Regions from separate parts of the Cytobacillus sp. FSL H8-0458 genome, predicted to be linked through region 1. Evidence: predicted binding sites of a transcription regulator. Region 1 holds the regulator's gene; each other region holds the start of a gene.

Region 1 (4,049 bases):
GCCGTTGCCTACTGGCTCGTGATCAGTTTCACGATTACGTTGATCATTACACTTCTATTACTAAGGAAAGAAATGAAACGGGGACTGGATAGGGATGCCTCTTCTGCTGCAGGCTCAGTGGGCTGGGCGATTGGAGGCATATTTTTGGCCCTGATTGCTCAAGCTACTGCTGCAAGCATTGAAAACCTGATTGGCATTGAAATGGGATCTGAAAATACGCAGCAGATTATCCGGATTATTGAAGCATCGCCAATCGTCATTTTAATCAGTTCGGTTATCGGGCCCATCCTTGAGGAGATCGTCTTTAGAAAAATTATTTTTGGCTCACTTCACAAGCGCTTCAACTTCTTCCTGTCGGCCCTGATCAGCTCGGTCATTTTTGCACTTGCCCATTTTGAGCCTGAACATGTATTGCTATACTCGGCAATGGGATTCACCTTTGCCTTCTTATATGTCAAGACAAAGCGGATTATCGTGCCGATCTTTGCCCATGTGGCGATGAACACCTTTGTTGCGGTTGTCCAGCTGAATCAGGACAATATACAAAAGTGGTTAAAGGAAATGGAAAACATGCAGAGCTTTATCAGCTTTTTTTGTTAGAGAAATGCTGTGGAGATAAAATTTACTGGGGGATTTTCATGAGAAGCACACCTTTGTTTTCAGGCTTTATTTACATCCTTCTCGGATGCCTTTTCACCTTTATAGCCATCCAGAATACCCAGCGGGAAGAAACCTGGGGATTCTTTACTTATTTTCTGGTCCTAATTGCCACCTTTGATTTTGGCACCGGTCTCCGATTGGTTGGCCAGCATTTTAAAATGAAAAAATGAGCCCGCAAAAGGCTCATTTTTTTTTACAATTCTTCAGGATAATTTTTCAGAAAATAAACCAATGACTGCAATTCCACTGCCAGATCGATATGGTGAATCCGAATCGAGGACGGTACAGTGAGCCTCGCAGGTGTAAAATTAAGGATTCCTTTAATTTTCGCATTCACCATCCGATCGGTAATAGCCTGGGCAGGCGGTGCAGGCACCGTTAAAATCGCCACCTGAATATTATTTTTGACAATAACTTCTTCAAGGTCATCCATATGATGGACCGGCACATCACCGATTTTCGTGCCAACCTTGCTCTCATCCACATCAAATGCCACTTCTATTTTCGTATTATTATTTTTAAGAAAATTATAGTTAAGAAAGGCCGTTCCTAAATTTCCTACCCCGACCAAAGCGACTTTGGTAAGCTCGTCCTGGTCAAGAGTCTTCCGAAAGAAGCCCAGCAGGTAATTCACATTATATCCATACCCTTTTTTACCTAACGCACCGAAGTACGAAAAGTCACGGCGAATCGTTGCAGAATCCACTTTTACCGCCTCACTCAATTCTGCTGATGAGACTCTTTGTTTGCCGGAGGAATGAAGGTTTTTTAGGAAGCGGTAATATAAAGGCAGCCGTTTAGCTGTTGCCTGCGGTATCTTAATTGGTTCATTGGCCATTCGTCCATCCCCATTTCTTATGATGAATTAATTTCGTTTAAAATCTCCGTTTTTTCCGCCTGTTTTCTCTATTAAAAAGGTTGGCCCAATTACCATTCCTTTATCTACAGCCTTGCACATATCATAAACGGTCAGCGCACAGACAGAAGCAGCTGTTAACGCTTCCATTTCCACACCCGTGTTTCCTTTTGTTTTAACAGAAGCTGTAATGATAAGGGCGTACTCTTCCTCTTCTGCTTTCCATGAAAATGAAATGTCGACACCCTTTAGCGGCAGCGGATGGCACATCGGAATAATGTCCCATGTTTTCTTGCTCGCCATAATGCCTGCCGTTTGTGCAACAGCGAGTACATCCCCTTTTTTCATGGAATTTGATGTGATCTTCTCGTATATCTCCTGATTCACCGTAATACTTGACTGAGCGATGGCCGTTCTTGCCGTCTCAGGCTTATCGCTGACATCCACCATTTTCGCCCTGCCCTCTTGATTAAAATGAGTAAAATCCGCCATTTAAAAACACCTCTCTTCAAAATCATACACTATTTTTCCGTTACTTTGTATGTGCTTTGTAAGGTTCTTCACATATTTATTTACCTTTTGTTATGATTTAATGCCCTTCAGCCGTGCTTATAGTCCTGTCTCCTTTATTGCCGAACATATATGAATGAGTTACACTTACTCTATACCCGAGGTGAAAGAACATGATACTATTACAAGTCAATCAGCTTGCAAAAAGTTTTGGCGCTGATCCCATTTTAACGAATATAAAGCTAGAAGTACAAACCAGGGACCGGATTGCCCTTGTAGGGCGCAATGGTGCAGGAAAATCCACCCTATTAAAAATAATTGCCGGACACATGACCTATGATTCCGGTGAGATTATAAAGCCAAAGGAAGTAACAATCGGCTATCTCGCACAAAATACCGGACTGGAATCTGAGTTATCCATTTGGGAGGAAATGCTGACTGTTTTCAGTCATCTGCAGAAGCAGGAAAAACAGCTCCGCAGCCTTGAAGAACAAATGGCAGATCCTGATGTCCTTAATAATTCAGATGCCTATGAACGCATTTTAAAGGATTACGACAAACTTCAGGTTGATTTCAAAGAAAATGGCGGCTATCAATATGAAGCAGATATCCGTTCCATTCTCCACGGACTCAACTTCAGCTCATTGGGCTATAATACTAAAATTTCATCATTGAGCGGCGGACAGCGAACAAGGTTGGCCCTTGGTAAACTTCTGCTGACAAAGCCTGACATTTTAATCCTGGATGAGCCTACCAACCACCTTGATATTGAAACATTATCGTGGCTCGAACAATACCTGCAGGGTTACAGCGGTGCCATTCTAATCGTATCACATGACCGGTACTTTCTTGATAAGGTCGTTTCCCAGGTTTACGAGATTTCCCGCCACCAAATAAGAAAGTACCCAGGAAACTACAGTTCCTATTTGGATCAAAAAGCGGCTAATTATGAAAAAGAAATGAAGCAATTCGAGAAACAGCAGGAAGAAATCGCTAAGCTGCAGGACTTTATCCAGCGAAACCTCGCCCGGGCCTCCACAACCAAAAGGGCACAAAGCCGCAGAAAGCAGCTTGCCAGAATGGACGTGATGGACAGGCCTCTTGGAGACGAGAAATCAGCTTCCTTTGGGTTTGGCATCGAACGGCAGTCGGGCAATGAGGTTTTAAATATACATTCTTTAGCTATAGGCTACGAAGAGAAAGTCAGCGAGAATATTTCAATGCGGCTGGCAAGAGGCGACAGCATTGCACTTGTAGGACCAAATGGAATCGGCAAGTCCACATTGCTTAAAACCATCATCAAAAAAATCCCTTCTTTTTCAGGGGAGATTCAGTATGGTTCCAATGTGACAATTGGCTACTATGACCAGGAACAGGCAGAGCTCACAAGCAACAAAAGAGTCCTGAACGAATTATGGGATGAATACCCGCTGAAACCGGAAAAAGAAATCAGGACCATACTTGGGAACTTTCTCTTCTCCGGTGATGATGTTCTTAAAACCGTTTCAACACTGAGCGGCGGTGAAAAGGCCCGGCTTGCGCTTGCAAAGCTTATGATGCAGAAATCCAATTTCTTAATCCTGGACGAGCCTACAAACCACTTGGACCTGGACAGCAAGGAAATTCTTGAAAATGCATTGATCGATTATCCCGGGACCATTCTTTTCGTCTCTCATGACCGCTATTTTATCAATAGAATTACAACAAAAGTAGTTGAACTTTCTGGAAGCGGGGCAACTGAATATCTTGGCGATTATGATTATTATGTAGAAAAAAAGCAGGAGCAGGAGGAATTGCTTGCATTTAATGAGCAAGTTGACCCCACCGCATCGCAGTCTATTAAGCAGGACAAAAATAATTATCAGCTGGATAAAGAAGCTAAAAAGCTCGAACGCCAGCGAAAAAGAAGAATGGAAGAAATTGAAGAACAAATAGAAGCATTAGAAACAGTCATAGATGCTAATGATCAGCTTCTCTGTGATCCGAATGTTTATCAGGACCATGAAAAAGTGATGGAAATTAC
Region 2 (4,049 bases), 2.0 Mb from region 1:
CCCGTTCATCATCAGACCTTGTTGGCACCAGCACGTGGCGGATCCATACAGGCACCTGATGATCAGACAGATACCGTGCAAATTGAAGGATGTGCTCATTTGTAAGTCCTGTCAATTTTTTATGTTTCTCCCTATCAATATGCTTCAAATCTAAGAGCACAAGGTCAGTATAGTTCATAAGCTCTTTCAGCTGTGTCTGAAAAAGCGGGGAACTGGAATAGCAGCCTCCAGATGAATCTATGGCAGTGTGAATGCCAAGTTTCTTGCATTCTCTAAAAAGCTCTATAAGAAAAGGAATCTGCAGCAAAGGTTCGCCGCCGCTGACTGTGATGCCGCCTCCGGAAGCCTCGAAGAAAGGGAGATAGGATTGCAGGTCATTCATGATTTCTGAAACGGACATTTGCTTCCCTGTTCCAATTTCCCAAGTATCAGCATTATGGCAAAATTGACAGCGAAGGAGGCACCCCTGTGTAAAAATAACATACCGGATGCCAGGTCCGTCTACTGTACCGAATGTTTCGATTGAATGAATGTTGCCGTGCATAATCATCTTCCTTTCCATAAGCACCGGGTCAGCCGCAGCTGCACCTTGCTCAAGCTTTTTAAAGAGGGGGGCCGATTAATAAGGCCCGCCATCCGATTGGTTACATGGATTCATGGAATGTTCTATTGATAACATCAAGCTGCTGCTCTTTAGTCAGCTTAATGAAGTTCACTGCATAGCCTGAAACCCTGATCGTCAGCTGCGGATATTCCTCCGGATGTTCCATGGCATCCAGAAGTGTTTCTTTATTAAATACATTGACATTTAGATGATGCCCGGATTTTATGGCATATCCATCGAGTATGGACACCAGATTACGCACACGGCTTTCATCATCCTTTCCGAGTGCTTTAGGGACAATGGAGAAGGTGTTGCTGATGCCATCAAGCGCCTGTTTGTATGGCAATTTTGCAACAGAAGACAGGGAAGCAAGCGTTCCTTTCGTATCTCTTCCGTGCATTGGATTTGCACCTGGGGCAAAGGGCTCACCGGCACGCCGTCCATCAGGCGTATTGCCAGTTTTCTTGCCATATACCACATTGGATGTAATGGTTAATATAGACATTGTATGCATAGAGTTTCTGTAAGTCTGATGCTTGCGCAGCTTTTTCATAAACCGTTCAACCAGGTCTATGGCGATGCTGTCGACCCGGTCATCATTATTGCCGTATTTCGGAAAATCTCCTTCTGTAATAAAATCGACCACGATCCCACTCTCATCTCGGATTGCCTTAACGGTTGCGTATTTAATGGCACTAAGCGAGTCGGCCGCTACACTCAGACCCGCAATGCCAGTGGCCATCGTTCTGAGAATTTCCGAGTCATGCAAAGCCATTTCGATTCGTTCGTAGCTATACTTATCATGCATGTAATGAATGATATTCAATGTATTAATATAGAGATCTGCCAGCCATTCCATCATTAAATCAAACTTCTCCATCACTTCTTCATATTGAAGGATGTCTGAAGTAATCGGGGCATAGGCCGGGCCTACCTGAATGCTAATTTTTTCGTCCTTTCCGCCATTTATGCTATATAAGAGGGCCTTTGCCAGGTTGGCTCGTGCTCCGAAAAATTGCATTTGTTTTCCGATTTCCATGGCAGAAACACAGCAGGCAATTCCATAATCATCGCCATACTCAGGAAGCATGATATCGTCGTTTTCGTATTGGATTGAACTTGTTTCGATCGACATCTTTGCACAATATTTTTTGAAGTTCTCGGGAAGCTTGGCAGACCATAATACCGTTAAGTTCGGTTCAGGAGCAGGCCCGAGATTTCTAAGGGTATGAAGGAAGCGGAAAGAATTTTTTGTGACAAGAGGACGGCCATCAAGCGCCATCCCGCCAATGGACTCTGTCACCCATGTAGGGTCGCCGCTGAATAATTCATTATAGTCAGGCGTTCTTGCGAATTTTACGAGACGCAGCTTCATGACAAAGTGATCAACCAGCTCCTGTGCCTCCGTCTCGGTAAGTATGCCGTTCCTTATGTCTCTTTCTATGAAAATATCAAGAAAAGTGGAAACACGGCCAAGACTCATTGCCGCACCATTTTGTTCCTTGATGGCAGCAAGATAGGCAAAGTACAGCCACTGGAAAGCTTCAAGAGCATTTCCTGCAGGCTTTGATATATCAAAACCGTAGCTGGCTGCCAGCTGCTTCAGTTCCTTCAGAGCCCGGATCTGTTCTGAAATTTCTTCCCTTAATCGAATATTTTCTTCCGTCATTACACGTGAGGTCGATTTCAAATCAGCTTTTTTCGCTTCAATCAAGCGGTCAGCCCCATAAAGGGCGACCCTGCGGTAATCACCGATAATCCTGCCCCGGCCATATGCATCCGGCAGGCCGGTAATTATGCCGGCTTTGCGGGCAAGCTTCATTTCATCAGTATATGCATCAAACACGCCCTGGTTATGTGTTTTGCGATAGTCTGTAAATATCTTTTCCATGTCTTTGCTGGCTTCATAGCCGTATGCTTCACAAGCAGCCACAGCCATGCGGACTCCGCCAAATGGCTGAAGAGAGCGCTTAAACGGCCGGTCAGTCTGGACACCCACAATTTTTTCTTTATCCTGGTCCAGGTAACCAGGTCCATGTGAGGTAATAGTGGAGACGATTTCTGTATCCATATCGAGCACTCCGCCTTGTTCACGCTCCATTTTGGTGAGAGTCATTACTTTTTCCCATAATAGCGATGTAGCTTCTGTTGGGCCTTCCAAAAATGATTCATTCCCGGAAAAAGGTGTAAAATTCTTTAATATAAAATCTCTAACATCAATTTCACGTGTCCAAATGCCTTCTTTAAAGCCGTTCCATCTTTCCATGCCAGTTCACCTCAAAGAGATTATTTATATAACAGTTATTACAACTTTACTATACACTCAATATAACAGATTGAATGTGAAAAAAATCACAAAGATTTTGAACGTATTGTGAAATATAATTATTTATACATCTTCAAGCAAAACGTGTATTACAAAACCACCCGGAATCTTAGAACTGTTATATACAGAGGGAACACTGGATAAAAAACAGATAGCAATCACTTTGAAATTCTTACATTCTGCTCCAACAATTACCTGTTTATTAGAATAGGAGATTTTGATTAAATATAAATATGAAAACACTATCAAAACTTTCATTCATTTTAATGTTGTCTGTCGCACTTGTCTTTGGATTCAATTTTGATGCAAAAGCATCAACAGTACATACCGTTCAGCCAGGGGATACTATGTGGAAAATTGCCATGAAGTATCAGGTGGGAGTTCCTGAAATCATCAATTCCAATCAGCAGATCTCAAATCCCAACTTCATTTATCCCGGACAAAAGGTGAATATCCCTACTCTTTCAAAAACCACAACAGGCGTTGAAGAACAGGTAGTTCAGCTTGTTAACCAGGAAAGAGCAAAGTACGGATTAAAGCCGTTGAAATCAAATTGGGAGCTTGCGAGAGTAGCAAGGTATAAATCTCAGGATATGATTAATAAGAGATATTTCGATCATAACTCACCTACTTACGGAAGCCCGTTTGATATGATGAAGAGCTTCGGAATTACCTACAGAACTGCCGGGGAAAACATTGCTGCCGGGCAAAGAACTCCTCAGGAAGTAGTAACTGCGTGGATGAACAGTGAGGGTCACCGCAAAAACATCCTATCTGCGAACTTCACAGAAATCGGAGTAGGGTACGCACAGGGCGGAACTTACGGCCACTATTGGACACAAATGTTTATTGGGAGATAAGAAGAAAAGCGGAAGCGCCTTGCCCACCCCCGACACCTCGAGGGGGTAGGCTGCTTGCGCTAGACAGTTAAGAAAAGCACCGGAAGAATCCGGTGCTTTTGTTTTGCCCATTAATCTACTACAATATAAGCAATCATAGGTCCGCTATTATCCTTATCCGGATGAGTAAGACAAACCAGGCGGTATACGCCTTCTTTATCAAATCGAAGAGGGACCACTGTTTCTTCGGCTTTCTTTACAACGCCCTTAATATCGGTTC
Region 3 (4,049 bases), 220 kb from region 1:
ATTGCAGCATCAGTGAGATTCTTCACCCGAATAGCAATCTGTGACAAAGCACGCAGGGCTTTGGAACATCTGACCTAGCACTTTCAGGCTTTAGGCAGCAGAATATTAATACGAGCCATTAGCTCAGTCGGTAGAGCATCTGACTTTTAATCAGAGGGTCGAAGGTTCGAGTCCTTCATGGCTCACCATTTTTAATTTCATATTGCGGGTGTGGCGGAATTGGCAGACGCACCAGACTTAGGATCTGGCGCCGCAAGGCGTGGGGGTTCGACTCCCTTCACCCGCACCATTTTAAGCGGAAGTAGTTCAGTGGTAGAACATCACCTTGCCAAGGTGGGGGTCGCGGGTTCGAATCCCGTCTTCCGCTCCATTATTTTGCGCCCGTAGCTCAATTGGATAGAGCGTTTGACTACGGATCAAAAGGTTAGGGGTTCGACTCCTCTCGGGCGCGCCATATTACGGGGAGTAGCTCAGCTTGGTAGAGCACTTGGTTTGGGACCAAGGGGTCGCAGGTTCGAATCCTGTCTTCCCGACCAGCGACACTTCTTTTACTTGGGGCCTTAGCTCAGCTGGGAGAGCGCCTGCTTTGCACGCAGGAGGTCAGCGGTTCGATCCCGCTAGGCTCCACCATGAATATATAATCATTTCGGCGGTGTAGCTCAGCTGGCTAGAGCGTACGGTTCATACCCGTGAGGTCGGGGGTTCGATCCCCTCCGCCGCTACCAATATGATTATTTTTTACAACATCGGAGGAATACCCAAGTCCGGCTGAAGGGATCGGTCTTGAAAACCGACAGGCGGGTCAAACCGCGCAGGGGTTCGAATCCCCTTTCCTCCTCCATATCTTATTTTAATAATATTATCGCGGGGTGGAGCACGACCGAATAATCTGCGAGGGAATTACTTCAGCGCACCGATTGAGCTGCTGCTTGAATAATCTTTCTGAAATCGGGGCGGTACTTCATTGATTAAACTGCGATGTAATGCTTGATGTGAGCATAGAAAAATCACATAAATAATATTATCGCGGGGTGGAGCAGTCCGGTAGCTCGTCGGGCTCATAACCCGAAGGTCGCAGGTTCAAATCCTGCCCCCGCAATCTGGTCCGGTAGTTCAGTTGGTTAGAATGCCTGCCTGTCACGCAGGAGGTCGCGGGTTCGAGTCCCGTCCGGACCGCCATTATTTATAATCTTAATAATATATGGCTCAGTAGCTCAGTCGGTAGAGGATTTTAAAAGAATGCAGCTGCGAAGCTTTTACATCATCGAATAGTATGCTTTTAAAATCTGCGACAAAGAACGCAGGACTTTGAAGCACATGTATCAAACTTTAGGATTAATAAATTTATATGGCTCAGTAGCTCAGTCGGTAGAGCAAAGGACTGAAAATCCTTGTGTCGGCGGTTCGATTCCGTCCTGAGCCACCATTTTCTTAGTCTTTACAGACTTGGAGGGGTAGCGAAGTGGCTAAACGCGGCGGACTGTAAATCCGCTCCTTCGGGTTCGGCAGTTCGAATCTGCCCCCCTCCACCATTTATATAGGGGTATAGTTTAATGGTAAAACGAAGGTCTCCAAAACCTTTGATGTGGGTTCGATTCCTACTACCCCTGCCAGTAGGATAGTGGCGGTTGTGGCGAAGTGGTTAACGCATCGGATTGTGGCTCCGACACTCGTGGGTTCGATTCCCATCAATCGCCCCATTATTCTTTTTCTGCATTAATTATTGGGCTATAGCCAAGCGGTAAGGCACCGGACTTTGACTCCGTCACTCGCAGGTTCGAATCCTGCTAGCCCAGCCATTTTTAAGGCAGCATAGCCAAGTGGTAAGGCAGAGGTCTGCAAAACCTCCATCCCCGGTTCAAATCCGGGTGTTGCCTCCAAACAAAAGACAGTATGTTATAAATTAATTTAAATGCGGGTGTAGTTTAGTGGTAAAACCTCAGCCTTCCAAGCTGATGATGAGGGTTCGATTCCCTTCACCCGCTCCAACAACATATGGGCCTATAGCTCAGCTGGTTAGAGCGCACGCCTGATAAGCGTGAGGTCGATGGTTCGAGTCCATTTAGGCCCACCATTATACATACCATTATCAAACTAATTCCAATAGGGATTAGTTTTTTTGTATTTAGAAACTTTTTTAACGGCTGTCTCCAAGAGGAACAGGCTATTTTACTGTAAATGCAGATACCGAATATGGAAGCGGGGAGCTAAGTTGATACTTTGTGAATACTTTGTGAACCGTTATTCTTGCAAGAGCACCATTAGGTGGAAGAAACCCTTGATATTACAGTGTTTTAGCTAAAATTGCAACCCTTTTGCCTTTGAGGAAATATGAAGAAAGTGTGATTCATTTCACTTTTATGAAAACCCTTCTCAACTATGATATAGGTAACAAAGTAAAGGAGCTGATGGAAGGTGGAAACACGAAAAGTGGACCAGAGCAGTTCAAAAGAACATAACTCTCTAAAGGGTACGTTCTTTTCAGTTACAGTTGTAGGGCTTGGGATCTTTGTTACTTATTTAATCTTGTACGGCCTGTACATGGCCAGAATATAGGGGGGATAAACAATGATGCATCGTTCTGAAAAGGTATGGCTTATTTTAAGCTTTGGAATGATTATTGGATTCATGTTAATCGCGGGCTACCAAGCATTCGCCTTTGAAATGGGGCCGCCAAGCTATGGAGAGCGAATTGATCCTCAGAAAGTGGATGAAACAGCACCGTTTGATAAGCCAGGAATTAAGAAAATTGGCGAGAATGAGTATGAAGTAGTTATGACTCTTCAAGTGTTCAGTTTTACTCCTAGTGAGATAGAAGTGCCTGCAGGATCAACAGTTCATTTTACATTGACGTCAAAAGATGTCGTTCACGGGTTCCAGGTTGCGGAAACTAACTTAAATGCTATGGTTGTGCCTGGTTATGTACAAAAAATCACCCAGAAGTTCGATAAGCCAGGTGAATATTTAGTTCTTTGCAATGAGTACTGCGGTGCGGGTCATCAAATGATGAGCACAACCATTACAGTGAAATAAAGGGGGGATAGACAGTGGAAACAGTTATTAAGCAATCAGGAAAAACACAAGTTTTTAAGGATAAAGCAAATAAAGTTATGGGGATTAGCCTCGAGGATGCAAAATTAACGAAATCATATTTATCTGTTGCTTTCTTAGCCATCCTTCTGGGCGGAATACTTGGACTGCTGCAAGGCCTGAACCGGGCTGGAATGCTCGAATTGCCGGCATGGCTGAATTATTATCAGGTTCTCACAGCTCATGGTCTTCTGCTGGTAGTCGTACTGTCGGCGTTCTTCACAATTGGATACTTCTATGCTGGGTTATCCCACACACTGGGCGGCCTGCTTCCTAAGGTCAGAAAGATGGCATGGATTGGTTTCTGGATGAAGATTTTCGGATTTGTCCTAGCGGTGATCCCGATTTTAATGAATGAAGCATCTGTTATGTATACTTTCTATCCGCCAATGGCCGCTTCACCCATTTTCTATATCGGCTTAGTATTTATCGTATTGGGTGTATGGATGTGCGCCTTTGGTGCTTTTATCAATGTGGCAAGCTGGAGAAAGAGAAATCCTGGCCAGCATATCCCGATTTTATCTTTCTTTGCAACAGGCGTATTTGTTCTCTTATTCTTCGGAAGCATACCTGTAGCCATTGAGGTTTTCACTATAATTCCTTGGGCTTTTGGATGGGTGGAGACGATAAATGTTATGGTTGCACGCACGCTGTTCTGGGCGTTCGGACATACACTGGTTAACATCTGGTATTTAACAGCTGTATCTGCCTGGTATGTCATTGTGCCGAAAGTTATTGGCGGCCGAAGATGGAATGACCTCTTAACAAGGATTGTGGTTATTGCACTAGTAATTATGAATATTACCGGGGGATTCCACCATCAAATTATTGACCCGGGTATTTCTGAACCTGTGAAATACATGCACGTGTTTATGAGTTTGGCCATTGGCTTCCCTTCATTAATGACTGCTTATGCAATGTTTGCAGTCTTTGAACGCACAGCGAGAAGGAAAGGCGGA

Evidence for each region. The regulator Rex, encoded in region 1, represses fermentation and respiration genes when NADH is low (regulators of the CRP and FNR family bind a similar motif). The targets are predictions, from matches to a motif close to TTGTGAAATATTTCACAA.
Region 2: pflB (formate C-acetyltransferase) is a predicted target of Rex. The motif match lies at 2,945-2,962, and genes of this name have one in related genera.
Region 3: NYE23_RS18495 (cytochrome c oxidase subunit 2A) is a predicted target of Rex. The motif match lies at 2,341-2,358, and genes of this name have one in related genera.

Annotation. Positions count from the first base shown of each region.
Region 1 covers NZ_JBBOBR010000001.1:3,926,695-3,930,743, forward strand. Annotated here, with positions in the region: gene NYE23_RS19655 (CPBP family intramembrane glutamic endopeptidase) at 1-600, shown strand, start outside; gene NYE23_RS19660 (YdiK family protein) at 639-830, shown strand; gene NYE23_RS19665 (redox-sensing transcriptional repressor Rex) at 854-1,498, opposite strand; gene moaC (cyclic pyranopterin monophosphate synthase MoaC) at 1,526-2,008, opposite strand; gene NYE23_RS19675 (ABC transporter ATP-binding protein) at 2,200-4,049, shown strand, end outside.
Region 2 covers NZ_JBBOBR010000001.1:1,896,681-1,900,729, forward strand. Annotated here, with positions in the region: gene pflA (pyruvate formate-lyase-activating protein) at 1-544, opposite strand, end outside; gene pflB (formate C-acetyltransferase) at 645-2,870, opposite strand; gene safA (SafA/ExsA family spore coat assembly protein) at 3,164-3,790, shown strand; gene NYE23_RS09235 (hypothetical protein) at 3,901-4,049, opposite strand, start outside.
Region 3 covers NZ_JBBOBR010000001.1:3,703,120-3,707,168, reverse strand. Annotated here, with positions in the region: tRNA gene NYE23_RS18585 (tRNA-Lys) at 113-188, shown strand; tRNA gene NYE23_RS18580 (tRNA-Leu) at 205-289, shown strand; tRNA gene NYE23_RS18575 (tRNA-Gly) at 296-370, shown strand; tRNA gene NYE23_RS18570 (tRNA-Arg) at 378-454, shown strand; tRNA gene NYE23_RS18565 (tRNA-Pro) at 460-536, shown strand; tRNA gene NYE23_RS18560 (tRNA-Ala) at 555-630, shown strand; tRNA gene NYE23_RS18555 (tRNA-Met) at 649-725, shown strand; tRNA gene NYE23_RS18550 (tRNA-Ser) at 749-841, shown strand; tRNA gene NYE23_RS18545 (tRNA-Met) at 1,026-1,099, shown strand; tRNA gene NYE23_RS18540 (tRNA-Asp) at 1,103-1,179, shown strand; tRNA gene NYE23_RS18535 (tRNA-Phe) at 1,351-1,426, shown strand; tRNA gene NYE23_RS18530 (tRNA-Tyr) at 1,449-1,532, shown strand; tRNA gene NYE23_RS18525 (tRNA-Trp) at 1,540-1,613, shown strand; tRNA gene NYE23_RS18520 (tRNA-His) at 1,625-1,700, shown strand; tRNA gene NYE23_RS18515 (tRNA-Gln) at 1,725-1,799, shown strand; tRNA gene NYE23_RS18510 (tRNA-Cys) at 1,807-1,880, shown strand; tRNA gene NYE23_RS18505 (tRNA-Gly) at 1,915-1,988, shown strand; tRNA gene NYE23_RS18500 (tRNA-Ile) at 1,998-2,074, shown strand; gene NYE23_RS18495 (cytochrome c oxidase subunit 2A) at 2,416-2,556, shown strand; gene NYE23_RS18490 (cytochrome c oxidase subunit II) at 2,569-3,033, shown strand; gene NYE23_RS18485 (cbb3-type cytochrome c oxidase subunit I) at 3,048-4,049, shown strand, end outside.